Parasegetibacter sp. NRK P23: one gene and its partners. The protein of the gene in region 1 interacts with the protein of each later gene in a pairwise test. Links are inferred from orthologs where the notes say so. Each region holds a gene or a part of one and is shown in the gene's direction. Other genes may lie near its edges.

Region 1 (9,632 bases):
GGTCCACTGCGCGAGGAGCTCTTCGCCTTTCGGCTTTTCGATGAATGAAGTGATCCAGTTATCGCTGTCTGTTTTGAGGATCCCGAAATCGGAGGCTTCTCTTTTGGCTACCGGGATGGTGGCGATGGAGATGTCCGCGTTATTGTTGATGTGGTTCTCCAACATTTCATTGAAATCCATCTGGTAAAGCTGGTCACCGGAAAGGATGAGGATATAATCGGCTTCATGTTGCTGGAGGTGGCGCAACGATTTCCGTACCGCATCAGCCGTACCCTGGTACCAGGAAGGGTTATCGGGCGTTTGTTCAGCGGCAAGAATATCCACGAAAGCGCTGCTGAAAATACTGAAATGGTAAGTATTCTTAATGTGTTTATTGAGGGAGGCGGAATTGAACTGGGTAAGCACGAACATGCGGGTAATGCCCGAGTTCATACAATTGGAAATGGGAATGTCCACCAGACGGTATTTACCTGCGATGGGGACGGCTGGCTTGCTTCGCGTTGCTGTAAGGGGATAAAGGCGGGTTCCGGCGCCGCCGCCCAGGATTACAGCCAGGACAGATTTACTCATACTATGGTATTTGATGCTGAATGGCTCAGCTTATTATGGATTGATATACGTTACAATATTGTTCTGCGCTTTTGTCCCAACTGAAATCGAGTTTCATCATATATGCTCTTACATTTCCCAGTTGCTCTTTGTTTTTATACAAATCCAGTGCCCGGTACATGGCGTGCGTCAATTCCCCAACAGTGGCTTCGCGGAACCGGATGCCATAGCCCTGGTGGTCGCCGATATCGATCACGGTATCCCGGAGCCCGCCGGTATCGCGCACCAGCGGAATGGTGCCGTAGCGCATGGCATACATCTGGTTTAATCCGCAGGGTTCAACTCTGCTGGGCATTAGAAGAAAGTCGGCTCCGGCATACATCTGGTGGCTCAGGGTCTCATTGTAACCTATAAATACATTGTAATCCCCGGCGTACTTCTCTTTCAATTCCAGCAGCCTGCTTTCCACCCAGGGTTCCCCACTACCCAGCACCAGGATGTTCATATTTCTCCCTATATAATAAAATGCGTCTTCGATGGCTCCAGGCAGCAGATCGGCGGCCTTCTCTCCCACCAGTCTACCGATAAATACAAACAAAGGCTTCTGAGGGTTCAGTCCAAACACTTCGCAAAGCGTTTTTTTATTGCCCAGCTTACCCTTAGCCATACCCGAAATATTGTAATGGTCCTGCAAATAAGTATCCGTTGCGGGATCCCATATCTTATCATCAATACCATTCAGTATGCCAACGCTTTTCCCCCTTTCTGCGCGGAGCAAAGATTCCAGGCCGTTCGCGGCACCCTGTAATTCTTCCAGGTAGCTCCAGCTTACCGTAGTAACGCGACTGGCGCATTTGATACCGCAGGCCAGGGGGTTGACGGTATTGTTCCAGTCCAGCATACCCCATTTCCAGGAATCATAAGGCGGAATAAGGTGTTGTTTGTCCCAGCCAAACCAGCCCTGGTATTGCGCGTTGTGAATCGTAAGTACGGTTGGAATGGCTGCAAGATGACGGTACGCGTAACAATGTTGCAGCATGAAAGGAATCAGTGCGGTATGGTGGTCGTGCACATGCACCACATCCGGACGGTGGTTCCATCTTGATAACCAGTCGCAGAAAGCGATCTGGAAGGAAAGAAACCTTTCGGTGTCATCATAATAACCGTAGATGCGTTCCCTGTCGAGGAGTCCGTTCACATCGATCAGGTATAAATCGAAGCCGAGTTTATTGTTTTTTTCTTTGATAACACTATAATGGAAGGAATTATTCCCCATATAAGCGCCGCCTTCATGTACCAGTTCCCATTCATTCTCATAAAGAAATTTCGTGCGGTACATCGGCATCACCACTTTTGCGATATGCCCTGCGGCATTGAGGTATTTTGGCAGGGCGCCCACCACATCTCCCAGTCCCCCGGCTTTGGCCACAGGATAACATTCTGCACTAACATGTATGATTTCCATCCTTAAAATTGTTGACGTTCAGTTCACGCCATCAATTTAAGGAAGCTATTTCTATTTACCGAAAAAAAAGCAATAAAAATGATATCTTATTTACTGGCATTCAATCCATTCATTCTTCCTGCGCCAATGTAATGGGATTTCCAGTAGGCCTCGTCCAGATCGGAAATCATGACGCCACTGGAAGTGGAGGCGTGAACGAATTTGTTGTTCCGCAGGTACACGCCCACGTGCGCAATGGTTCCCTTTCTCCTTGCGGAAAAGAAGACCAGGTCACCTTCCGTAAGCTCGTCCCGTTTTACCGGCAGTGTGGCATCGTGCTGTTCCCTGCTGGTGCGGGGTAAGGATAGCCCGTAGACGGAAGACGCGAAGAATACCGTGAAAGCGGAACAGTCGATACCAGATTTTGTGGTGCCGCCCATCCTGTAAGGTGTTCCATACCATTCTTCAATGAAGGGAAGCGCGGCGTGATTGGCCAGTTCCTCCACCGGCACATCCATCAGGATACCGTATTTAAACTGGAGGGAATTACTGCTTTCGATATCGGCTACTCCTGTATTTTTACGGATGTTGGTTTTTTCCGCTTTATATGCCGTTAATTTCTGATTGTTCGTGGTGGATTCCTGCTCGATGGTAATATCGAGGAATTTAGGTGAATGGCCCGTTGCGGCTGTTTTCGGACTGGTTCCTTTTGCAACACGGGCGGTTCCGCATCCTGTCAATGCAATGCCGGCGGCAAGAAATATGCTCAGGTATTTCAAAAGACTGATTTTAAAATTCACATTCGGTTAGCAAGAACCATGCAAATATAGGGAAAGCGGGCCTGATACGGTGTTTTAACGGGGATACACTGGGTCGGAACACGGTCAGCAGCCGGGGAAAATGATATCGGTGGCACCGGGTCAACTCGGGTAACCGAGACTTGTTTCAAGGGTGAAACAGTTGACCGTTCTGGCTTTGGACAGCATAAGCCGGATAAAGTACATTCCCCAAAGGCAAAAAAGATTTTAACGGTATTTAAGTGGGCAAAAAACGGGGTCAGCGATTAGAAAAACCCTGATTTCACCCGATTTAATGCTCTATCTGCATATAGCTAATATCAATGCAGTGAAACAACACATGTGCGTAACTTTAGGCCGTTCAGTTCGTGTTAACTCTCTGGTTTATTGTTTATTTGCAGTTCGCCCGGAATTTCCTGGAAAGATCATATTAACGGAAGTAACCGGGCGGCAAAACAGGTTCGAATGAAATTCTCACATTTACACGTACATACTCAGTTTTCTTTGTTGGATGGCGCTGCATCCATCCAGGCGCTCTATAAAAAAGCGATCAAACACAATATGCCGGCGCTGGCCATCACCGACCACGGAAACATGTTCGGGGCCTTCGAATTCGTGAGCGAGGCTTATAAACATAAAAATGAAGACGGTTCGCTAAAAGTAAAGCCCATTGTTGGCTGTGAGTTTTATGTGGTAGAGGATCGTTTCCGCAAGCAGTTCACCAAAGAAGTACGTGATGAACGTTACCACCAGGTGCTGCTGGCCAAGAATGCCAAAGGTTACGCCAACCTCATCAAGTTAACTTCACTGGGTTATACGGAAGGACTGTACAGCAAATATCCCCGGATCGATAAATCCCTGATCGAAAAATACCATGAAGGACTGATCGCCACTACCTGCTGCATCGGCGCTTACGTGCCGCAAACCATTCTTCACGATGGTGAAGAAGCCGCAGAGAAAGAATTCAAATGGTGGCTGGATCTTTTTGGCGAAGACTTTTTTATAGAATTGCAACGCCACAACATCAAAGAACAGGAAGTGATCAACGAAACGCTCATGCGTTTCTCCAAAAAGTATGATGTTCCGGTAATCGCCACGAATGATTCCCACTATACGGACCGTGATGATTACAACGCCCACGATATCCTGTTGTGCATCAATACCGGTGAAAAGCAGTCAACCCCTGGGTTCGATGATTTCGTGAACGATGAAACACAGATCAAAAACCGGAGGTTTAAATTCCCGAACGACCAATTCTATTTCAAGAGTCCGGAGGAGATGGCGACCCTTTTCAGCGATATCCCACAATCTATCAGCAATACCGAAATGGTGGTAGAAAGAGTGGAATTGCTGAACCTGAAAAAGGACATCCTGCTGCCCGCGTTCCCTATTCCGAAGGAGTTCCAGGTCCACGAGGACAACAACCTCAACCAATGGGAATACCTGCATTACCTTACTTATGAAGGCGCGCGGCAACGTTATTCAGAACTGACCCCGGATATTACGGAACGACTGGATTTTGAACTGTTCACCATCAAAACGATGGGGTTCGCCGGTTACTTCCTGATTGTTAGTGATTTTATCAAGGCAGGGCGCGATATGGGCGTATTCATTGGCCCCGGACGTGGTTCCGCGGCTGGAAGCGCCGTAGCTTATTGCATAGGCATCACCAATATCGACCCCATCAAATACAATCTCCTTTTCGAAAGGTTCCTCAACCCCGACAGGAAGAGCATGCCCGATATTGATACGGACTTCGACGACGAAGGCCGCCAGCGGGTAATCGAATATGTGGTAGATAAATATGGAAAGAACCAGGTGGCGCAGATCATCACCTATGGTACGATGGCCGCCAAAATGAGTATCAAAGACGTGGCGCGGGTACTCGACCTGCCCCTCTCCGACTCAAACATGCTGGCCAAACTGGTGCCCGATAAACCGGGCATAGAACTGGGTCGGGTTTTACAGGCCCCGCTTACGGCCAAAGATGGCGAAAAATCGCTGGAAGCGAAAGAAGGACTTGGTCCGGAGGACCTGGAGAACGTACGCAAACTCCGGAGCATCTATCATGGAGACGATATTCAGGCCAGGGTATTGAAAGAAGCGGAAAGGCTGGAAGGTTCAGTAAGAAGCACCGGTATCCACGCGGCGGGCATCATCATCGCCCCGGAAGACCTGATGAATATTATCCCGGTGAGCACCGCAAAAGACTCTGACCTGCTGGTAACCCAGATTGAAGGCAGTATCATCGAAGACGCCGGCGTTATCAAAATGGACTTCCTCGGGCTGAAAACGCTGACCATCATTAAGGGCGCCCTGCGCATGATCAAGGAGAATTATGATGTGGACATTTCCATTGATGAAATTCCCCTTGATGACCAGAAGACTTTTGAACTGTACCAGAAAGCCGAAACAAACGGTACGTTCCAGTTTGAAAGTCCCGGCATGCAGAAGTACCTCCGTGAACTGAAGCCCGACCAGTTTGCTGACCTGATCGCCATGAACGCCCTGTACCGTCCGGGGCCGCTCGCATACATACCCAACTTTATCGCCCGGAAACATGGCACGGAGGAGATTGTATATGACCTCCCCGAAATGGAGGAATACCTGGCCGAAACATACGGCATTACCGTTTACCAGGAACAGGTGATGCTGCTGAGCCAGAGCCTGGCCGGCTTCTCGAAGGGAGATGCGGATGTGCTGCGGAAAGCGATGGGTAAAAAGCAGAAAGCGGTACTGGATAAAATGAAGGCCCAGTTTGTAAAAGGCGCTTCCGAAAAAGGTCACGACGAAAAGATACTGGATAAAATATGGACCGACTGGGAGGCCTTCGCACAATACGCCTTCAATAAATCACACTCTACCTGCTATGCGTTCGTAGCCTATCAAACGGCATACTTAAAGGCGCATTACCCCAGCGAATACATGGCTTCGGTATTGAACAACGCCGGAAGCATTGAAAAGATCACCTTCTTCATGGAAGAGTGTAAGCGCATGGGGTTGAAAGTACTTGGACCGGATATCAACGAATCCCAGAAAGGGTTCGCCGTGAACAAAAAAGGGGAAATCCGCTTTGGGCTGGGTGGATTAAAAGGAGTGGGTGAAGCGGCAATAGAAAGTATTATTGAAGAGCGGAAGAAAGGTGGTCCTTATGAAAACATCTTCGACCTGGTGCGCCGGGTAAACCAACGCGCGGTCAATAAAAAATCAATGGAATGCCTGGCTTATTCGGGTGCGTTCGATTGTTTCCCGGAGTTCCACCGTGCCCAGTATTTTCATACCCCGGCAGGAGACAATACCAATGGATTGGAAAAGATCATCAAATACGGCAACGTTTACCAGGGCAACCAGCAACACACGGGCAACAGCCTGTTCGGCGCCATGGAAATGCCTGAGATCGCGGTACCGAAAATACTTCCTTGTCCCGAATGGAGTCTTATCGAATTACTCGACAATGAGAAGCAGGTAACAGGCATCTTTATCAGTGGCCATCCGCTCGACAACTATCGTTTTGAAATGACCCATTTCGGCATAACTCCCGTCGCGGAATACAATGAATACAAGGACAACATCCTCACGCAAACCAACAGGAACAGGAGTTTCCGTCTGGCAGGCCTGGTAACAGATGCGCAACACCGGCTCACCAAAACGGGCAAACAATTCGGCATATTCAACGTGGAAGATTACAGTGGTAAAATGGACATCGCGCTGTTTGGTGAAGATTACGTGCGGTACAAGGATTATTTCACGCCGGGCACGGTTTTGCATATCGTAGGAGCGTTCAAGAACAGGTTCAACCAGGAAGATAATTTTGAATTCAAATTGTCGCAGATCACCCTGCTGGAAACGCTGAAGAAAACCATGACCAAACAACTTATCCTGGACATGTCTCCTAAAAGCGTCTCCACAGAACTGATTGAATTCCTGGAAAACAACTTCAGGACCTACCCCGGCAAAACCGGCATAAGGTTCAATATCCTGGACCATGCGGCACAGAAAAGGGTGAGTCTTTTAACAAGTGAAACCGGCTTTGAAATGAATGACGAAATGGCCGTCTTTTTACAGGAGCATCCTGAAATTGACGTACGTGTGTTAACGAATTCACAGTAAAACTGACAGAACTGGCAAATTCGCCAAATGGGTGTAAATTTGCAGCCTTATATCAAAAATAAAATTAGCTAACAAAATAAAATCAATCATTATGGCTTTAGAATTCACCGACACGAACTTCCAGACCCAGGTGCTGGAAAACGATAAACTGACAGTAGTTGACTTCTGGGCTGAATGGTGTGGCCCCTGCCGTGCCATCGGACCCGTTATCGAAGAACTGAGCAAGGAGTATGACGGTAAAGTAAACGTAGGTAAAGTGAATGTTGACAACAACATGGCACTGAGCACCAAATACGGCATCACCAGCATCCCCGCCATCCTTTTCATCAAAGGTGGTGAAGTAGTAGACAAACTGGTAGGCGCACAGCCGAAAGCCCGTTTCGTTGAGAAGATCAACGCACACCTGTAATACAATTCCTTTCTATACAGGGCCATCCTCCGGGATGGCTTTTTTTATGCCCATATTTCCCTATATTGCCCCGATTATTACCTACTAACAGAAATAAACACACCGGATGCTGCATTGGGAAAATCTGGGCCGCGGTGCCATTGGCATGTTCTTCCTTCTTTTTATCTGTTACCTCCTGAGTAACAACCGTAGGGCCATCAATTGGAGACTCATAGGCATTGGCGTGGTGGCGCAAATATGTTTCGCGCTGGGCGTATTAAAGGTGAACTTCATTAAACTATTCTTCGGATGGATATCGGATAAGTTTGTTGAACTGATTAACATTGGCCACAAAGGCACCGAGTTCATCTTCGGCAAACTGGCGGATCCTACCGGGAACTGGGCTTACGTGTTCGCGGTACAGGTATTGCCGAATATCATCTTTTTCGCCGCGCTCTCCGCCATGTTGTACTATCTCGGTGTGCTGCAAAAAATCGTGTACGTATTCGCGTGGCTCCTGAAAAAACTGGGTATCTCCGGGCCGGAGAGTGTATCTACCGCTGCGAACATATTCCTGGGTCAGACCGAAGCGCCGTTGATGATCCGCCCCTTCCTCGATAAAATGAACCGTTCCGAGATACTCTGTATTATGGTGGGTGGCATGGCCAACACAGCGGGCAGCGTACTCGCGGCTTATGTAGGTTTTCTGGGTGGCAACGACATCGATCAGCAAAAGTACTTCGCGTTGCACATGCTCAGCCAGTCGATCATGAGCGCACCTGCCGCCATCGTTGTCTCTAAACTTCTTTTTCCTCAGACCGGTAATGTGATCCGCGAATTAAAAGTCCCCAAAGAAAAGATCGGCGACAATTTCCTGGACGCTATTTCCCTTGGTACGACCGATGGTCTTAAACTGGCGGTGAACGTAGGCGCTATGCTCATCGTATTTACCGCCCTCATGTACCTCTGCAACTGGGTACTGGGTTCCGTAGGACATTGGTTCAGCATCAACGACGATATCGCCCGTTTTACCAACGGCCGGTACGATTCCCTTTCCCTGCAAATGCTGCTCGGCTACATCTTCTCCCCCGTTGCGTGGATGATTGGCGTGAACAGTGCCGAAATGATCCAGGTCGGGCAACTGCTGGGCGAGAAAACCATCTTCAACGAATTTGTGGCCTACATCTCATTCGGAGAGATGAAAGGTTCCGGTGCCATTTCAGATCCCAAATCCATACTCATTACCACCTATGCACTTTGCGGTTTCGCGAACTTTGCTTCTATCGGAATACAGATCGGGGGCATCAGCCAACTGGCGCCCAACCAACGCAAGAACCTTACGGAACTGGGCGTTAAAGCACTTATTGGTGGTACCATTGCCTGTTTGATGTGTGGCTGTATCGCCGGCGCGCTGTTCTGATTTAAGGCGGCGGCTCCTCTTCTCCCCAGGTATCTTCTTCCATAAGGAGCAATGATTGGGCTATGCCGCATTCCAGGCATTTCCGTGGTGCGCAATACTCGTTGGTCAATTCCAGCAAAGCCTGTGTGTCGGCCGCGTTACTGGCGCCAACACCTAGTTTGTTCCATGCGGTAATCCTGTTGTTGGTTTCCGGTTGCAGTGCCCAAAGCCACTTCCCCACCCTTTCCAATAATTCTTTTTTCCGGTGCACGACGCCATAAGCGAATACCATAGGCGCTACGGCATTCAATACGAGCGACTCGAAGAGCTGTGCGCCCATTTTCTTTGCACAGGCACCGGAGGCTTCATCAAATCGATAATGGGTTTCCCAATAAAGGGAGGCGGAACATTCCAGTATCTTCTTCAGTTGCTCAAGGGTTTCAGCCGCACAGAACCTGGGCAGCAGCCGTTGCCGCAACGGTACAAGCGCAGCCAGTTGTGAAAGCCTGATGCCTGGAAAGGCCGCGGGTCTCATTCTTAGCAGTTTCATCTGAAGCGCGGGCCGTTTGAGCCTGTACTTTTTTTCGAGGAACCTGAACTCTTTCTGTAAAGCACGTGGGTATTCATCACAGAAATTCCCTTCCAGCATTCCTGCCTGCCCCATCAACAAGGCTTCTCCCCGTAATGGATGAAACGATTCCCTGATCAGTACTTTCAGTGGAATGGAGCGCGACACATTTTCAAAAGCATCCCTGTTTACGGGCAGTCCGAAGGCCCTGGCCAGCATCCACCAGTTCACTTCTTCCCAATCGCTGTTGTTTTGCTGTAACATCATACATACCAGGTTTGCCTTGCTCATCATTCTGCGGTGCAATAACTTTTCCTTCCATTCCCGCCATACTTCGGGGTTTACTTTATGCAGCATACGGGCACAGGCAATCGTTT
Region 2 (3,836 bases), 1.9 Mb from region 1 along the record:
CAAAACAGTGGCGCACCGCGGCGCCTTCAAAGCCAAAGGACTTCCTGAGAACTCTATCGCGGCACTGAAGGAGGCCATCGCACTGCGTTGCGAAGGATCGGAGTTCGACGTGCACCTTACCGCAGATGATTCCCTCGTGGTGAACCACGATCACACTTTTTTCGGCATGCACATCGAGAAAAGTACTTACCAGGAACTTCTTTCAAAAAAACTGCCGAACGGAGAGCCCATCCCCACTGTACGGGAATACCTTCAAACCGGTATGCGGCAACGCTCCACACGTCTGGTGCTGGAAATAAAACCGTCTTCCGTCAGCAAAGAACGTGGTCAGAAAACCGCCGCCGCCGTGGCGAAAATGGTGGAAGAACTGAAGGCGCAGCCCTGGATCGTGTACATCAGTTTCGATTACGATATCCTCAAAACATTGCACCGGCTTCAGCCCGGCATTCCTTCCCAATACCTCAACGGAGATAAAAGTCCCGAACAATTAAAGGCAGATGGCATATCAGGTGCGGATTACCATTTCTCCGTTTTCCAAAAAAATCCCAAATGGATCGAAAGCGCCCACGCCAACAAGATTGTATTGAACGCATGGACCGTAAACGATGCCGCCACCATGCGCTGGCTCTTAGACAAGCAATTCAGGTATATCACCACGAATGAACCTGAACTATTATTGAAAGAAGTCGCGCAAACAAAATAACATGATGTTTACCTCCAAACTGCCCAATGTAGGCACCACCATCTTTACCGTGATGAGCGCACTGGCAGCGGAACACAAGGCCGTGAACCTGGGACAGGGTTTTCCTGATTTTCCAATGGAACCCGCACTCCCGGAATTGGTGCACCGCGCCATGCTGGATGGCTGGAACCAATACACCCACACCAACGGATATGCGCCGTTACGGGAAGTGCTGGCGAAAAAAATAAAACTCCTTTACCAGGCGGAAGTGCATCCCGAAACCATGATCACCATTACGCCGGGCGGTACTTACGCCATCTACTCCGCCTTCACGGCGGTACTGCGTCCCGGCGATGAAGTCATCGTGTTCCAGCCCTGCTATGATAGTTATGTTCCCAATATTGAACTCAACGGCGCCACGCCGGTATTCGTTAACCTGGAGTTCCCCGATTATCGCATCAACTGGGAGAAAGTAAAAGAAAAGATTACACCCCGCACCCGCATGATCGTTCTAAATTCTCCACACAATCCAACAGGAGCGGTACTTTCAGCAGAAGATATTGCAGCGCTCCGCGAACTGGTGGCGGGAACCGATATCTTATTGCTTTCAGATGAAGTGTACGAACACCTTGTTTATAATGGGAAGCAACACCTTTCAATGCTCAGGTATCCCGATTTGCTGGCGCGCGCATTCGTTTGTTTTTCTTTCGGGAAAGTGTTCCATTGCACGGGCTGGAAGCTGGGTTATTGCGTGGCGCCGCCGGATTTAATGAGGGAGTTCCGCAAGGTGCACCAGTTCAACTGTTTCAGTTGTTTCAGTCCGGCCCAGGTTGCGCTCACAGCTTATTTTTCTGACCCATGGACATATTTGGGGCTCTCCGGTTTCATGGAGCAAAAGAAAATTTATTTCGGTCAACTCATGGCGGCAACGGCTTTCACACCCTTAGCAAGTCACGGCAGTTATTTTCAGTGCTTTTCCTACGAAAACATCAGCAAAGAACCCGCTATCGCATTCGCAAAACGGCTCACCACCGAAGCCGGTGTAGCGGCTATCCCCGTTTCCGCATTTTACCTGGACGGCACCGATGACCGGGTATTGCGCTTCTGCTTCGCGAAAAAAGAGGAGACGCTCGAGCAAGCGGTGGCCCTTCTGCAAAAGAAATTTCCCGCTCATTAGCCCACAAAAAAGCAGCGCCCGGAAACCCGGACGCCGCATAGTAGTGAACCCACCCTAAAACCAACATGAAGAAATTCTTCTATCTAAGGGCCATAGGCCTGATAATTCACAATGTGATATTTCAAAGTTAACCTTCAGGTTATATTTCCGCAGGTAGCTGGTGCAGAAGGAAAGGTATTTACGGCATGATGCCCGGGCCTTTTTCCCGGAACGCTTTCGGGGTAACCCCGGCAACGTTCTTGAAGAATTTCGTGAAGTTGGAGGTATCCTTAAAATGCAGGTGGTAAGAGATTTCGGAAACCGACATCTTTGTATTCCGCAACAATGTTTTCGCTTCCTGCACATACCTTTCGCGGATGATCTGCGTGGCCGTTTTGCCCGTTTGTTTTTTGATGAGATCACTTACATAATGCGGGTGAAGGTGCATTTCATCCGCAATCTGCTGGATGGTGACCTGGCCCTCCGCCTGGCTGGCCGCCATTTCGGTGAAATAGCGGTTGAGTTTTTCGAGGAAAAGCGCGGGAACAGGCGTGCGTTGCCTGTCGTTCAACGGCAAGATCTCCTGGTAGAGTTCCCTGCATTTGTAGAGCAGAATATGGATGTAGTGGAACAGGACCTTCATGCTGTGGGGATGGCCGCTGTTCAATTCAGTTTTTATCCGCAGGAACCATTCTTCGAGCTGGCAGGTTCTTTCTTCCTCCAACGACAGCACCACCTGCGCATCGGGCTGGAAAAAATCCATTTCATGCAAACTGTTCTCGGTAAACTGGAACTGGGAAAGATAATCGGGCGTAAAGAACAGCAGAAAGCCTTTCCAGTCGCTCATTTTATTGTAGGCACGGATATCCCAGGGCGAAGAGAAATACAGGCTTCCGCGTTTGATCTCATATTCATTTGAATTGATGGTAAGCCTTGCAGTGCCGCTGGTGATAAAGCCGATCACATAGGCGTTGAGCCGGAACGGTTTGATTTCGGGTACCTCCTGTACGGGATATTGCTCCAGTTCATAAAGCTCAAAATGGGGCTTTATGGCATGGATGCTGGCATTTTTTCGGAATGCCTCGTCGATGCTGGAAAAGTATGGAATGGGGCGGTCCACTCCTTCAAATTTAACCTTGAACTAAGTTAGCGTTCTGTTAATGTTGAAGTTATCCTTAGAGGAACCTGTCGCCTTTGTTGCGTTTTACTTCGGCCACATATTCCTTGATCTCCTGCTCTTTGTCTTTTTTACAGATCAGCAATACATCCTCCGTATCTACGATAATAAAATCGTCGAGGCCTTGTAAAACGAGCAGTTTATCTTCCGGTGCATGCACCATGCAGCGCGCGGAGTCGATGACCATCACCTGTTGGGAGGCGATGGCGTTGGCAAGGTGGTCCTTTTTAAGGTTATCGTAAGCACTGGCCCATGTACCGAGATCACTCCAGCCGAAGGAAGAGGGGATCACGTATACATTCGAGGCCTTTTCCATGATACCGTAGTCGATGGAGATATTGGTACACTGGGGGTAGATTCTTTCCAGCGCGTTCTTTTCTTCTGTGCCGGTGAGGTTTTCTTTTTCCAGGAAGAACATTTCGTGCATTTCCGGGAGGTGTTGTTCAAAGGCCTGAACAAGGTTTTTCACCATCCACACGAAGATGCCTGCGTTCCAGAGAAAGTCTCCGCTCTGGAGGAATGTTTTGGCCAGTTCCAGGTTCGGTTTTTCTGTGAAGGTCTTCACCTTATAAACGTTATGCGAAACCGCCTGCATTTCATACTGGATATAACCGTATCCTGTATTGGGGTGGGTGGGCTTAATGCCGAGTGTAACGAGGGCGTTGTGTTCCTTTACGAAGCCCTGGGCCTCGATGCACACTTTATTGAAACCGATGTTATCGAGAATGAGGTGATCGGCCGGTGCGCAGATGAGTGTGGCTTCCGGGTCGAGGGCGAGTAATTTATAAGAGATATAAGCCACGCAGGGCGCGGTATTCTTC
Region 3 (3,983 bases), 1.1 Mb from region 1 along the record:
GTATCATCTGGTTTGCCTACCACAACAACAAACCTATCGCACTGTTTGTGAACCTGCCCGATCTGAACCAATGGTTCAAACACCTGAACGGGCAGTTCAACCTGCTCGCGAAGTTGAAGTTCCTTTGGGTGAAAGCCACCAAACCCTGCCGTAAATTAACGGGTATTGTATTCGGTATTATCCCCGAGTACCAGGCAAAGGGGGTGGATGCCTATATTATTGTAGAAACCGCCAAAGTGGTGCAGCCGGAAACCCCTTACACGGAATATGAAATGCAGTGGATCGGCGATTTCAACCCAAAAATGATCAACGTAGCCGAAAACCTGCCAGACTCCTTCCGGACCCGGGAACTGATCACATACCGGTACAATTTCGACAGGACCCAACCTTTCGAGCGCCACCCCATCCTCTGACCGGGACCCGGAAAATAACGGATGTAGCGCAGGTTTAAACACCGTACCTGTTTGCCTGAAAAGTAAAATCTCTATCTTGCAACCATAATGGAAAAGTTCATCGTTTCGGCCCGGAAGTACAGACCACAGAATTTCAGCACCGTTGTGGGGCAGCAGCATATTACCACCACCTTAAAGAACGCGATCCGCAACAAACAACTGGCGCATGCCTTTTTGTTTTGTGGTCCGCGGGGTGTGGGGAAGACCACCTGCGCGCGTATCCTGGCCAAGACCATCAACTGTGCGCATCCCGGAGAAGATGGGGAAGCCTGCAATACCTGTCATTCCTGTGTATCCTTCAACGATGGGGCCTCGCTGAATATCCATGAACTGGATGCCGCCTCCAACAACTCGGTGGACGATATCCGTACACTGGTGGAACAAGTACGTTTCGCGCCACAGGCGGGGGAGTACAAGGTGTACATCATCGATGAGGTGCACATGCTCAGTTCCTCGGCCTTCAACGCCTTCCTGAAAACACTGGAAGAACCGCCTCCGTATGCCATTTTTATCCTGGCCACCACGGAAAAACATAAGATACTGCCCACGATCCTTTCCCGTTGCCAGATTTTCGATTTCAAACGGATCACCACCCAGGATACCGCCGACCACCTCAACGAGATATGTGAGAAAGAAGCAGTGAAAGCGGAAATGGCCGCCCTGCAACTGATCGCCCAGAAAAGTGAAGGTTGTATGCGCGACGCGCTGAGCATCATGGACAAGATCGTGAGTTTCACCAACGGGGAACTTAGCTACACGAATACCCTGGAGCACCTCAATATCCTGGACGCGGATTATTATTTCCGGCTCATGGACGCCATGCTGAAGCAGGATGTATCTTCGGCGCTCCTGATGTTCGACGAGATCAACCGGAAAGGTTTTGAAGGCGATACCGTATTGAACGGGCTGGCCGAATTCATCCGGAACCTGCTGGTGTGCAAAGACCCGAAAGTGGCGTCACTGCTGGATGTGGTGGAGAGTTTCAAAGACCGTTATGTAACCATGGCTGGGGCCGTCAGCGCTTCCCTGCTGGTGAGTGCGCTGAACCTGCTTTCCGATGCGGAAATACAATACCGCGGCGCCAGGAACAAGCGCCTCCACATAGAACTTACCCTCATCAAACTCTGTTACCTCCAGCAGGCGATAGAAATTACCGATGGCGGCTCCGGCCCGGATAAAAAAAAAATAACTGACCGGCCGCTGGCGTTCAGAACGGTTTCACTGGCACCCGCTCCAGAGAAAAAACCGGTTTCAGGCGCGAAACTGATTGTGGAAACATCAGCCACACCGAAGCCAGTTGCAACCACTGCTACACAGGCTGCGGCGGCACCTTCAGCAAATACTCAACCGGCCGCTTTCCAAACTCCAACAACACCAATACAAACGGGAGCCCCCAGCGCAGCCGTCAAACCCGCTACAGTTACCGCACCTGCTCCACCTAATGGCGGAGGACTGAAACTCAGCTCACTGAGTAAACTCCGGCAGGAGATCGCGGCAAGAAACAGCGGCCCTTCCGAGAAAAAAGAACGCATCGCCCTTACGCAGGAACTGTTGAAAGAACACTGGCAGGGCTTCGCCAACAAATTAAGGGAAGCGAAAAACCCAGCCGTACAAAGTTTCGAATTATCCGAACTGCGTATCCTGGACGATGAAAACTTTGAAGTAGTTACCGGCGACAATATCATGGCCCGCTTTATTGATGCTGAAAAGCGGGAACTCGCGGAATACCTGCAGGAGAAGTTCTGCAACAACAGGTTGCTTTTCACCGTGGTGATTGAGCAAAGAGCAGACCTCGGCCTGAAATTCGAACGGCCGCTCACACCACGCGAGGTATTCATGCAGATGGCCGAACAATACCCACTGATCAACGATTTGCGGATAAAACTCCGGCTCGAAGTAGATTAATTTTCGGTGAAAACACCCTGATCAGAAATGTAAAAACACCGTTTAATGATAAGGTAAAAACCATTTTCATTTTCTTAACAAAAGCTTTCCCTACATTCGTTCCGGAATTGCTTTCCGACCATCAGCCTTTACTGGTGCTAAGATCCTATCAGTGTATGATCTGTGCTTCCGGTAAAGGCTGAGCCAATTATGGGAACCGCTGCACCATAATTCGCCTTTTTCCTGTAATTTCGGCCTTCCATTAAGCAAATGGGTACCGGGAAACCGGGAAACACATGCAATCGAACAACTAAAAACGATTATCTTTTTATGGCTGAAGTGATACTCATGCCCCGCCTGAGCGATACCATGACCGAAGGTGTGATAGCCGCCTGGCACAAAAAAGTGGGTGATACCGTTAAGAAAGGAGATTTACTGGCTGAAGTTGAAACCGATAAGGCCACCATGGAACTGGAAAGCTACCAGGACGGTACGCTCCTGTACGTGGGTGCCCAGAATGGAGAAAAAGTGGACGTGAACGCTTTGCTGGCCATCCTCGGAAAACCAGGGGAAAATGTAGATGATCTCGTGAAGCAAAATGGCGGACAAGCCGCTCCCGCAGCCGAAAAGAAATCCGAAGCAACAAAAGAAGAAGCACCCAAAGCTGAAGCGCAAACGGAAGCACCTAAGGCTGAAAAAACCGCGGCTTCCGGTATGGACCTGGCCACTGTGGAAGAAGCCATCCTGATGCCACGTCTCAGCGATACCATGACAGAAGGCGTGATCGCCGCCTGGCATAAAAAAGTGGGCGACTCCGTTAAAAAAGGAGAATTGCTTGCGGAAGTGGAAACCGATAAGGCGACCATGGAACTGGAAAGTTATAAAGATGGCACCCTGCTTTATATTGGCGCTGAAAAAGGCGACAAAGTTCCTGTTAACGCCCTGCTCTGCATCATCGGAAATGATAAAACAAATGTGGACGCGATCGTTGCCGCAGCCAAAGGCGGTGGCATCGAAGCCAAAGGAGAAGGTGACGTGAAAGGTGCCACAGGTACACCCGCCTCTTCCGTAGAAAGCAAAAAGGAAGATACCAATAAGGAAAGTGATACCACTTCTGAAAATGTTTCCAGCGACGGAAGGATCAAAGCATCCCCACTCGCCAAAAAGATCGCCGCTGAAAAAGGCATCGATATCACCAAAGTAACCGGAACAGGAGACAATGGCCGTATTGTTAAATCCGACGTTGACAATTATGTTCCCGCCGCTGAAAAAGCTTCTGCCGCCCCTGCTGCAAAAACAACCGCCGCTCCTGCAGTATACGGCCAGGAAAGCTTCGACGAGAAGCCTGTTTCGCAAATGCGCAAGGTAATCGCCAAGCGCCTCAGCGAAAGCCTGTTCACCGCACCGCACTTCTACGTTACGATGTCTATTGATATGGACAAAGCCGTGGAAAGCCGCGCCAAAATGAATGAAACCGCTCCCGTAAAAATTTCCTTCAACGATATGGTGCTGAAAGCCGTGGCGCTTTCGCTGAAACAACATCCCGCTGTGAACAGCAGCTGGCTGGGCGACAAGATCCGCACCAACCACCACGTGAACATCGGCGTAGCCGTTGCCGTGGATGAAGGGCTGCTGGTTCCTGTAGTC

Evidence for each region.
Region 2: the proteins of dnaE (region 1) and M4J38_RS15445 interact in binary tests that used the Escherichia coli proteins (3 or more experiments, as listed by UniProt). The link is inferred for Parasegetibacter sp. NRK P23 from one-to-one orthologs.
Region 3: the proteins of dnaE (region 1) and M4J38_RS03445 interact in binary tests that used the Escherichia coli proteins (3 or more experiments, as listed by UniProt). The link is inferred for Parasegetibacter sp. NRK P23 from one-to-one orthologs.

Annotation. Positions count from the first base shown.
Region 1 is NZ_JAMDLG010000001.1:1,945,505-1,955,136, forward strand. Bases 2,857-7,100 are described here. They hold dnaE (DNA polymerase III subunit alpha), read left to right. Parts: upstream 2,857-3,255; coding sequence 3,256-6,900; downstream 6,901-7,100. Other genes in these bases: trxA (thioredoxin), read left to right, coding at 6,977-7,100. In the rest of the region: M4J38_RS07935 (glucose-1-phosphate adenylyltransferase), read right to left, coding at 1-570; M4J38_RS07940 (glycogen synthase), read right to left, coding at 596-2,014; M4J38_RS07945 (C40 family peptidase), read right to left, coding at 2,101-2,772; more of trxA, read left to right, coding at 7,101-7,309; M4J38_RS07960 (NupC/NupG family nucleoside CNT transporter), read left to right, coding at 7,416-8,708; M4J38_RS07965 (DUF2851 family protein), read right to left, coding at 8,710-9,632. UniProt on the Escherichia coli protein: DNA polymerase III is a complex, multichain enzyme responsible for most of the replicative synthesis in bacteria. This DNA polymerase also exhibits 3' to 5' exonuclease activity. The alpha chain is the DNA polymerase catalytic subunit.
Region 2 is NZ_JAMDLG010000001.1:3,808,461-3,812,296, forward strand. The notes cover bases 1-2,781. They hold M4J38_RS15445 (methionine aminotransferase), read left to right. Parts: upstream 1-704; coding sequence 705-1,859; downstream 1,860-2,781. Other genes in these bases: M4J38_RS15440 (glycerophosphodiester phosphodiesterase family protein), read left to right, coding at 1-703; M4J38_RS15450 (AraC family transcriptional regulator), read right to left, coding at 2,038-2,781. Also shown: more of M4J38_RS15450, read right to left, coding at 2,782-2,958; M4J38_RS15455 (mannose-1-phosphate guanylyltransferase), read right to left, coding at 3,014-3,836. UniProt on the Escherichia coli protein: Shows aminotransferase activity with methionine and histidine as substrates, and to a lesser extent also with phenylalanine.
Region 3 is NZ_JAMDLG010000001.1:855,334-859,316, forward strand. The notes cover bases 1-2,928. They hold M4J38_RS03445 (DNA polymerase III subunit gamma/tau), read left to right. Parts: upstream 1-500; coding sequence 501-2,357; downstream 2,358-2,928. Other genes in these bases: M4J38_RS03440 (hypothetical protein), read left to right, coding at 1-413; M4J38_RS03450 (pyruvate dehydrogenase complex dihydrolipoamide acetyltransferase), read left to right, coding at 2,667-2,928. Outside these bases: more of M4J38_RS03450, read left to right, coding at 2,929-3,983. UniProt on the Escherichia coli protein: Part of the beta sliding clamp loading complex, which hydrolyzes ATP to load the beta clamp onto primed DNA to form the DNA replication pre-initiation complex.